3 regions of the Pseudarthrobacter niigatensis genome follow, and region 1 is predicted to be linked to each of the others. Evidence: riboswitches for the same ligand, from Rfam matches in the RefSeq annotation. Region 1 holds a riboswitch; each other region holds the start of a gene.
What was found. A riboswitch is a leader RNA that binds a small molecule or an ion and turns the genes downstream of it on or off. The one in region 1 is predicted to bind glycine.
Positions count from the first base shown of each region.

Region 2: another riboswitch for glycine. It lies ahead of J2T23_RS19155 (methylenetetrahydrofolate reductase); the one in region 1 lies ahead of gcvP (aminomethyl-transferring glycine dehydrogenase).
Region 3: another riboswitch for glycine. It lies ahead of cycA (D-serine/D-alanine/glycine transporter); the one in region 1 lies ahead of gcvP (aminomethyl-transferring glycine dehydrogenase).

Region 1 is NZ_JAUSTB010000009.1:30,619-33,644, reverse strand. Features, by position in the region: gene gcvP (aminomethyl-transferring glycine dehydrogenase) at 1-2,180, opposite strand, end outside; glycine riboswitch at 2,374-2,471, opposite strand; gene J2T23_RS13680 (TetR/AcrR family transcriptional regulator) at 2,563-3,026, opposite strand, start outside.
Region 2 is NZ_JAUSTB010000021.1:8,407-11,432, forward strand. Features, by position in the region: gene cycA (D-serine/D-alanine/glycine transporter) at 1-46, shown strand, start outside; gene purU (formyltetrahydrofolate deformylase) at 64-969, shown strand; glycine riboswitch at 1,062-1,161, shown strand; gene J2T23_RS19155 (methylenetetrahydrofolate reductase) at 1,315-2,151, shown strand; gene J2T23_RS19160 (hypothetical protein) at 2,274-3,026, shown strand, end outside.
Region 3 is NZ_JAUSTB010000021.1:4,785-7,810, forward strand. Features, by position in the region: gene gcvP (aminomethyl-transferring glycine dehydrogenase) at 1-1,339, opposite strand, end outside; glycine riboswitch at 1,493-1,592, opposite strand; glycine riboswitch at 1,906-2,003, shown strand; gene cycA (D-serine/D-alanine/glycine transporter) at 2,157-3,026, shown strand, end outside.

The DNA of each region.
Region 1 (3,026 bases):
ATAAACGGTGCCAGGTGGGCCTTCGCCGCGACCGGCCCGACGCCGGGTCCCCCGCCGCCGTGCGGGATGCAGAAGGTCTTGTGCAGGTTCAGGTGGGACACATCCCCGCCGAACTGGCCGGGCTGGGCCAGGCCCACCAGGGCGTTCAGGTTGGCGCCGTCGATATAGACCTGGCCGCCGGCAGCGTGCACGGCGTCGCAAACCTCCCGGACGTCCCCGTCATAGACGCCGTGGGTGGACGGGTAGGTGATCATGATGCAGGACAGGACGTCCTTATTGGCTTCGATCTTGGCCGTCAGGTCATCGTGATTGATGGTGCCGTCCGCGGCGGTGGCAACCACTACGACCTTCATGCCGGCCAGGACGGCGGAGGCAGCGTTGGTGCCATGGGCCGAGGCCGGGATCAGGCAGACGTTGCGCTGCTGCTCGCCGCGGGAGTGGTGGTACCCGCGGATAGCCAGCAGCCCGGCCAGTTCGCCCTGGGAGCCCGCGTTGGGCTGGATGGACACCTGGTCATACCCGGTGATCGTGGTCAGGTCCGCTTCCAGGTCCGCGATGAGTTCGCGCCAGCCTTCGGTCTGGGAGTCCGGGGCGAAGGGGTGGATGGAGGCGAACTCCGGCCAGGAGATGGCTTCCATCTCGGCGGTGGCGTTCAGCTTCATGGTGCACGAGCCCAGCGGGATCATGGTGCGGTCCAGCGCCAGGTCCCGGTCCGACAGCTTCCGGATGTAGCGCAGGAGCTGGGTTTCGGACCGGTACGTGTTGAAGACCGGGTGCTGCAGGTAGTCGGTGGAACGCTCCACGGCGGCCTCCAGCCCAAAGCCCCGGCCCTCGCCGCGGATCCCGGCAACGGTGGCGCCAAAGACGTCGGCAACCTCGGCGACGATGGCCGGCGTCGTGGTTTCATCCAGGGAAATGCCCACGGTGTCGGCGTCGACGGGACGCAGGTTGATCCCGCGTGCTTCGGCGGCGGCGACAATCGCGGCAGCGCGTCCCGGGACCCGGACCGTCAGGGTGTCGAAAAAGCTCGTGTGCAGCACCTCCACGCCGGCACCCGCCAGCGAGGCCGCCAGTGTTCGCGCGTGGCCGTGGGCGGTTTCCGCGATCGCCTTCAGCCCGTCGGGGCCGTGGTAGACGGCGTACATGGAGGAGACGATGGCCAGGAGGGCCTGCGCGGTGCAGATGTTGGACGTGGCCTTTTCGCGGCGGATGTGCTGCTCGCGCGTCTGCAGCGCGAGGCGGTACGCGGGCATCCCTGAGTCATCCTTGGACACGCCCACCAGGCGGCCGGGCAGCGAACGCTCCATGCCCTTGCGAACGGCCATGTAGGCGGCGTGCGGCCCGCCGAAGAACAGCGGCACCCCGAAACGCTGCGTGGAGCCGACGGCGATGTCGGCGCCCTGCTCGCCCGGAGGCGTTATCAGGGTCAGGGCCAGCAGGTCGGCGGCCACGGTAACCAGCGCACCGCGGTCCTTCGCCGCCGCAATGGTGGCGGACTGATCCCAGACCCGGCCTGAGGCGCCGGGCTGCTGGAGCACGATCCCGTTGATCGCACCTTCAGGGAGGCCCTTGGACAGGTCGGCAACCTCAACCTCGAAGCCGAGCGCCTCGGCGCGGCCCTTGACGATGGCAATGGTCTGGGGCAGGACGTCGGCGTCCAGGACGGTCTTGCCGTCGTGGGCGTCTTTGGTCTTGTTGGCGCGGCGCATGAGCAGCACCGCTTCGGCCACGGCGGTGGCTTCATCCAGCAGGGAGGCGTTGGCGATGGGCAGGCCCACCAGGTCCTGGACCATGGTCTGGAAGTTCAGGAGTGCCTCAAGCCGGCCCTGGGAAATTTCGGGCTGGTACGGGGTGTAGGCGGTGTACCAGGCCGGGGCCTCGAGGATGTTCCGGCGGATCACGGCAGGGGTGATGGTGTCGTAGTAGCCCTGGCCAATCATCTGGACCGCGGTCTTGTTCTTGGCGGCCAGCCGGCGCAATTCAGCAAGCACCTCAACCTCGCTGAGGGCATCCTGCAGGCGGAGGGCAGTGTCCTGGCGGATGACCTTGGGCACGGCCGTGTCCACCAGGGAATCGACCGTGCCGTAGCCCACGGCTTTGAGCATGGTGTCGACGTCGTCCTGGCGGCGTGCGCCAATGTGGCGGTCTACGAAGGTGGTGGAGGCTGGGGTAACCGACACGAAGGAACTCCATTTATTCAGGCGGCGCAGGGTACGCCACAGCTATTCGGGTCCCTCCCCGCTCTGTATTGGACCTGAGAGTTTCCGCGTTGCCTGCCTGCGCAGGAACCGCTTGCACCGTCGGTGAGCACAACAGCCGTCCCGCTTCCCCCCAAGGGAGGCCGGACAACTGCCTGCTGCTTTCCAGAGGTGCCTCGCCGCGGCGGTACAGGGGCCTGCGAGATTCCTGGGGAGGATTTGCTCCTACGGCGCCTGCCTGTACTTCCGGCAGAACTCTCCCGCCGCAGATCAAAGGCTATTCATTTGTTGGATCATGACGGCCGGTGACAGCCCTCACAACTCTCCATTGTCCTACGCCAGAAGCCCTCCGGCAAATGGAAAACTACCTGCGGAGCCGTTCCAACGCGGCCAGGAGTTCCTCCACGTCAGCGGCTGCTCCGCCTTCCGGCGCAGGGCCCACGGAAAGCATGGCATTGAAGTACAAACCGTCACCCATATACAGGACAGCCCTTGCCAGGCCGGGCCCCACATCCGCAGCAATCTCGTCCAGCCACCGCTGCTGGATGGCGGCGAACCGGCGGCGGGTCTCCTCATGCGCCACCTCGGCAAGCCGCGTGGCGGCCACAATGACCCGGTCCAGAGGAGTATCCGCCCAGACAGAGGAACGGATGAAATACGCGGCGGCACCTTCGCTGGCCGAAGCCATCGCGTCGGCATCCGCCTTGGCCAACCCCTCAAGGCGGTCCAGCAGCACGGCGATGAGCGCTTCCTTGTTGGGAAAGTGGTAGAGGAGGCCACCTTTGGACACCCCGGCCTTACGGGCTACGGCGTCGAGGGTTGCAGCGC
Region 2 (3,026 bases), on a different contig from region 1:
TCAGGTTGCCGCCGCAGAAGCGGGGGAAGAGCGGGTCAAGCGGTGATCGGCACGGAAGCCCGCATGTCGCAGGGCAGCACGGCCGCGGCCGGGCAGCGCCAGGCCGTGGCTCCGGAAACGGGCAAGGAATTCGTCCTGACATTCCATTGCCCGGATGCGCTCGGCATCGTCCAGGCGGTGGCGGCCTACCTGCTCGAGCAGGAATGCTACATCGTGGACATCAAGCAGTTCGGGGACCGCGCGAGCGGCAGGTTCTTCATGCGGATCCACGTCACCGCCCAGGTAGAGCTGGAACTCGACCACCTCCGGACCGGTTTCGAGCAGGTGGCCCGGGAGTGGCAGATGGACTGGCGCCTCGAACGCCACGGCCGCAAGCAGCCCATCCTGGTCATGGTGTCCAAATACGACCACTGCCTCAACGACCTCCTGTTCCGCGCCCGCAGCGGTGAGTTGCCCGTCCGGATTGCCGCCGTGGTGTCCAACCACCCGGACCTGGAACCCCTTGCCGCGTGGCACGGTGTCCCGTTCCACCACATCCCGGTCACGCCCGATACCAAGGCGGAAGCTGAGGGGCGCCTGCTGGAACTGGTGGACCAGTACGCAGTGGAACTGGTGGTGCTGGCCCGCTACATGCAGGTGCTCAGCGATGAAGCCACTACGCGCCTCAGCGGCAAGGCCATCAACATCCACCACTCGTTCCTGCCCAGCTTCAAGGGCGCAAAGCCGTACCACCAGGCGTACGCACGCGGTGTCAAGACGGTGGGCGCCACTGCCCACTACGTGAACTCGGAGCTGGACGAGGGGCCCATCATTTCGCAGCAGGTCATCGAGGTGGACCACACGTATTCCGCTTCAGACCTGGTCACGGTTGGCCGCGACGCCGAATGCAAGGCGCTCACGAATGCCGTCCGCTGGCACGCTGAAGGGCGGATAGTCCTCTCCGGCAACCGGACGGTCATCCTCCGCTAGTTGCAGGCCCATCCACGCGGCCGGCGCTGCACTCCTCCCAGGCGGAGGGGCAGGCGCCGGCCGCCGTGGCACCACATTTGAATACAGCCTTTCGAGCTGTGGCGGGAGAGTTCTCCCGGCCATCACCGGGCAGGCGCCGTAGGAGCAAATCCTCCCCAGGAATCTCTCAGGCCCATGTACCGTCACGGCGAGGCGACTCTGGAAAGCAGTGCTGCTCCGGCAGTACTCACCGACGGTGCAAGCAGGCCCTGGCTGGGTTTGCGGAATCTCTCAGGTCCAATACAGAGCGGGGAGGGACCCGATCCATGCCGAGCCACCCGTGGCCGGCCAATCCTGGAGTTCCTCATGACGATTCAATCCCTCATGGCACCAGCCGCCGCATCGATCCCCGCGGCAGGACAGGCCTCCGGTTCCGGGGCAGCGCTGCCCGTCCGGATGCAGGTCAATCCCACCGAGGACGTTGCCGCCCTCTTCCAGGCACACGCTCCCGCCGGCACGGCCCTGACGGTGACCTGCCTGCCGCGCCAAGGTGTGGGGCCGACCATCCGGACAGCCATCGAGCTTGCCTACCTCGGCTTCGAGGTTGTCCCGCACCTGGCCGCACGGAGCATCGAAAGCCGTGGGCAGCTGGCCGGTGTGGTCCGGAACTGCCACGATGCCGGGATCACCGAAGTATTCGCCGTCGGCGGTGACGCATGGGAGCCCGCCGGGCCCTATGACAGCAGCCTTCCGCTGCTGGAGGACCTCGCCGAGCTGTCCGGCGGCACCATCCGGGCCGGTGTGGCGGGCTACCCGGAAGGCCATCCCGGCCACAGCGAACTGCATATGCTTGATGCGTTGCTGGAAAAGCAGCATCTGGCCTCATCCGTGGTGACGCAGCTGTGCTTCTCGGCCTCCCGCATCCAGTGGTACGCAGAAATGCTCCGCCGGGAAGGGGTGCGGCTCCCTGTCTGGGCCGGAGTTGCCGGCACCGTTCCACGGGCGCAGCTCATTCGTGCCGCACTGAAAATCGGTGTGGGCCCGTCCCTCAAACTCCTGAATCGCAGGGGCCCGCTTGGCCGCCGCCTGCTCAAGGGCGGCCTCTACTCACCGCAGGCGATCCTTGCGGAGCTGGAGGGCGGCGGGGTGGTGGAGGGGGTGCACCTGTACACGTTCAACAACCTGGCGGGCACCGGCAGCTAGGGACGAGCGGCGGGGAAGAACCAAGTGCCGGCCGGAAAGTTCAGCATGCTTAGTGTTTGTCCACATAGGATGGATAAGCACGGCAGCCCACCCGCTGCAGGTCGATTTGAATGAAGGTGACCATGGCCAGGCGCAGCAATCCCGCAGTACGAATCGCACAGGAAACCGCCCATAACGCAATGTTCGATGCCGAGGGCAAGCCCAAGCCCGGCGTCCACAACATGCTCCTGAAGGCAGTGCAGGTCCAGCGGCCCTTGGTGGTGGCCTATATCCGCCGGCTCCAGAAGAAGCATCCGCGGGCTACCGCAGCGCAGCTCGCAGACATCGCGGAGCGTGACTACCTTAGGGCGGTGGCCGGCGGAGGTGCCTTGGTGGGCGCCACCGCCGTCGTCCCGGGTGTGGGTACCGTCGCGTCGCTGGGACTGTCTGCGGCCGCGACGGTTGGCTTCCTGGAGGCGACAGCCCTCTATGCGACGTCGCTGGCCGAGCTCCACGGCATTCGCCTCACCAACCCGGAGAAAGCCGGCACCATGGTCATGGCCATCATGCTGGGCGAGGAAGGAACCGCCCTGCTGGGAACCCTGAGCGGACAGGCGGCCGGCGGAGCAAAGCCCGCGGACGTCTGGGGAAACGTGCTGTCCAGGTCCTCGATCCCGGGATTCGGCAGCGTCCGGAAGCGGATCCAGAACGCCTTCCTCAAGAACCTGCTCAAGCGGCAGGGCACCGCGCTGTTCGGACGGGCCCTGCCCTTCGGCATAGGGGCGGTTGTGGGCGGAGCCGGTAACCTCGTGATGGGCCGTGCAGTGGCCAAGAACGCCCGGGAGGCGTTCGGACCCATGCCGGACACCATCCCCGGGGAGCTGACCGCGGCTGCC
Region 3 (3,026 bases), on a different contig from region 1:
CCACCACGGGGCCGGCACCGAAGGCGACGGCGATCGCGGACAGGATTTCCGGCGTCGTGGTTTCATCCGTGGACACGCCGATGGTGTCGGCATCAATATGCCGCAGGTTGATCCCGCGTGCTTCAGCAGCGGTGATGACCTTGGCGGCCTTGCCGGGAACGGAGACCGTGACTGTGTCGAAGAACGTCTCAGTGGCCAGTTCCCGGCCTGCGACCTTGAGGGTGGTGGCCAGGGCGCGGGCGTTGTTGTGGACGCGCTCGGCGATGGCCTTCAGTCCGTCCGGGCCGTGGTAGACGGCGTAGAAGGAGGACACGATGGCCAGCAGGGCCTGCGCGGTGCAGATGTTGGAGGTGGCCTTCTCGCGGCGGATGTGCTGCTCGCGCGTCTGCAGCGCCAGGCGGTAGGCCGGGAGGCCGGCGTCGTCCTTGGACACGCCCACCAGGCGGCCGGGCATGGAACGCTCCAGGCCCTTGGCCACGGCCATGTAGGCGGCGTGCGGCCCGCCGAAGAACAGCGGCACCCCGAAACGCTGGGTGGAGCCGACGGCGATGTCGGCGCCCTGCTCGCCCGGAGGCGTGATCAGGGTCAGGGCCAGCAGGTCGGCGGCGACGGTAACCAGTGCACCGCGTTCCTTCGCCTCGGCGATCACGCCTGCGTGGTTGAAGACGCGGCCTGAGGCGCCGGGCTGCTGGAGCACGATCCCGTTGATCGCACCTTCAGGCAGGCCCTTGGACAGGTCGGCAACCTCAACCTCGAAGCCGAGCGCCTCGGCGCGGCCCTTGACGATGGCGATGGTCTGGGGCAGGACGTCGGCGTCCAGGACGGTCCTGCCGTCGCGGGTGTCCTTGTTTTTGTTGGCGCGGCGCATCATCAGCACGGCCTCGGCCACGGCGGTGGCTTCGTCCAGCAGGGAGGCGTTGGCGATGGGCAGCCCTACCAGGTCCTGGACCATGGTCTGGAAGTTCAGGAGTGCCTCGAGCCGGCCCTGGGAAATTTCGGGCTGGTAGGGCGTGTAGGCGGTGTACCAGGCAGGGGCTTCCAGCACGTTCCGGCGGATCACCGCAGGCGTGATGGTGTCGTAGTAGCCCTGGCCGATCATCTGGACAGCGGTCTTGTTCTTGGCGGCCAGCCGGCGCAGTTCCGCAAGCACCTCAACCTCGCTGAGGGCGCCCTTGAGCGCGAGCGGCTTGGACTGGCGGATCGAATTGGGGACGGCGATGTCCACCAGGCCGTCAACGCTGTCGTAGCCAACGGCCTTGAGCATGGTGTCCACGTCAGCCTGGCGGCGTGCACCGATGTGCCGGTCCGCAAAGACAGACGGTTGGGATTGAATCGTCATGAGGAACTCCAGGATTGGCCGGCCACGGGTGGCTCGGCATGGATCGGGTCCCTCCCCGCTCTGTATTGGACCTGAGAGATTCCGCAAACCCAGCCAGGGCCTGCTTGCACCGTCGGTGAGTACTGCCGGAGCAGCACTGCTTTCCAGAGTCGCCTCGCCGTGACGGTACATGGGCCTGAGAGATTCCTGGGGAGGATTTGCTCCTACGGCGCCTGCCCGGTGATGGCCGGGAGAACTCTCCCGCCACAGCTCGAAAGGCTTATTGAAATGTGGGTGATTCGGCTCACAAGTTACAGGATGGCGGCGCGGGGGTGCAAGTCGGTCCGTCATGAAGCGCGCCGGCGGCAGCATTACGGCGGCGTCGTAATGCCGGGCTTGACTTTTGTTCGTGACGGACACCACACTGAACCCCGTGATCCGGCCGGGCAGCGGAACTGGCCCAAAGAACGCTGGGCGCTCCGTCGCCGGCTGTGATTTCCGGAGGCCCAAAAAATGCGCCGTGCGGCTGGAAAGCCCGCAGCGGATGCACTCCGATAACTGAACACTGATTTACCAATCAACGCTTTTGACCTGCGGCGGGAGAGCCCTGCCGGTACGTTCAGCAGGCGCCGTAGGAGCAAACCCTCCCCAGGAAACTCTCAGGCCCACGTACCGCCGCGGTGAGGCAACTCTGGAAAGCAGCCAGGCCCTGTCCTGGCTCACCGACGGTGCAAGCACGCCATCCCGGCGAGTGGAAACTCTCAGGTCCAAGACAGAGCGGGGAGGAAATCCAATCTTTGCGACACCCCGGGTGCCGCTCGAACGATGGAGTTCCTCAATGACGACCCATTCCCCGACGTCCCCCGGCGGCGGAGCCCCGCACCTGGAGCGGCAGCTCAGCAACCGCCACATCCAACTGATCGCCATCGGCGGCGCAATCGGCACTGGCCTGTTCATGGGTTCCGGCAAGACCATCTCGGCAGCCGGCCCCTCGGTGATCTTCGTATACATGATCATCGGTTTCATGCTGTTCTTCGTCATGCGTGCCATGGGTGAACTGCTGCTCAGCAACCTCAACTACAAGTCCTTCAGCGATTTCGCCGCAGACCTGCTGGGCCCGTGGGCCGGCTTCTTTACGGGCTGGACCTACTGGTTCTGCTGGGTCATCACCGGCATCGCCGATGTCATCGCCATCGCCGGCTACTCCCGGGAACTGTGGCCCGGGGTGCCCCTGTGGATCCCCGGCCTGGCCACCGTAGCCATCCTTCTCCTGCTGAACCTCACCACCGTCAAGGCCTTTGGCGAGACGGAGTTCTGGTTCGCGCTCATCAAGATCATTGCCATTGCTGCGCTGATCATCGTTGGCCTGTTCATGATCTTCACCGGTTTCCAGTCCGACGCCGGTCCTGCCACCTTCACCAACCTGTGGAGCCACGGCGGATTCTTCCCGAACGAGTTCATGGGCTTCGTGGCGGGCTTCCAGATCGCCGTCTTCGCCTTCGTGGGAATCGAACTGGTGGGCACCACCGCCGCCGAGGCCAAGAACCCGGAGCGGAACCTGCCCAAGGCCATCAACTCCATCCCCATCCGCGTGCTCCTCTTCTACGTAGGCGCCCTCATCATCCTGATGGCAGTCACCCCCTGGACCGAGTTCAGGGCCGGCCACAGCCCCTTCATCGCCATGTTCTCCCTGGCAGGCCTGGGCGCC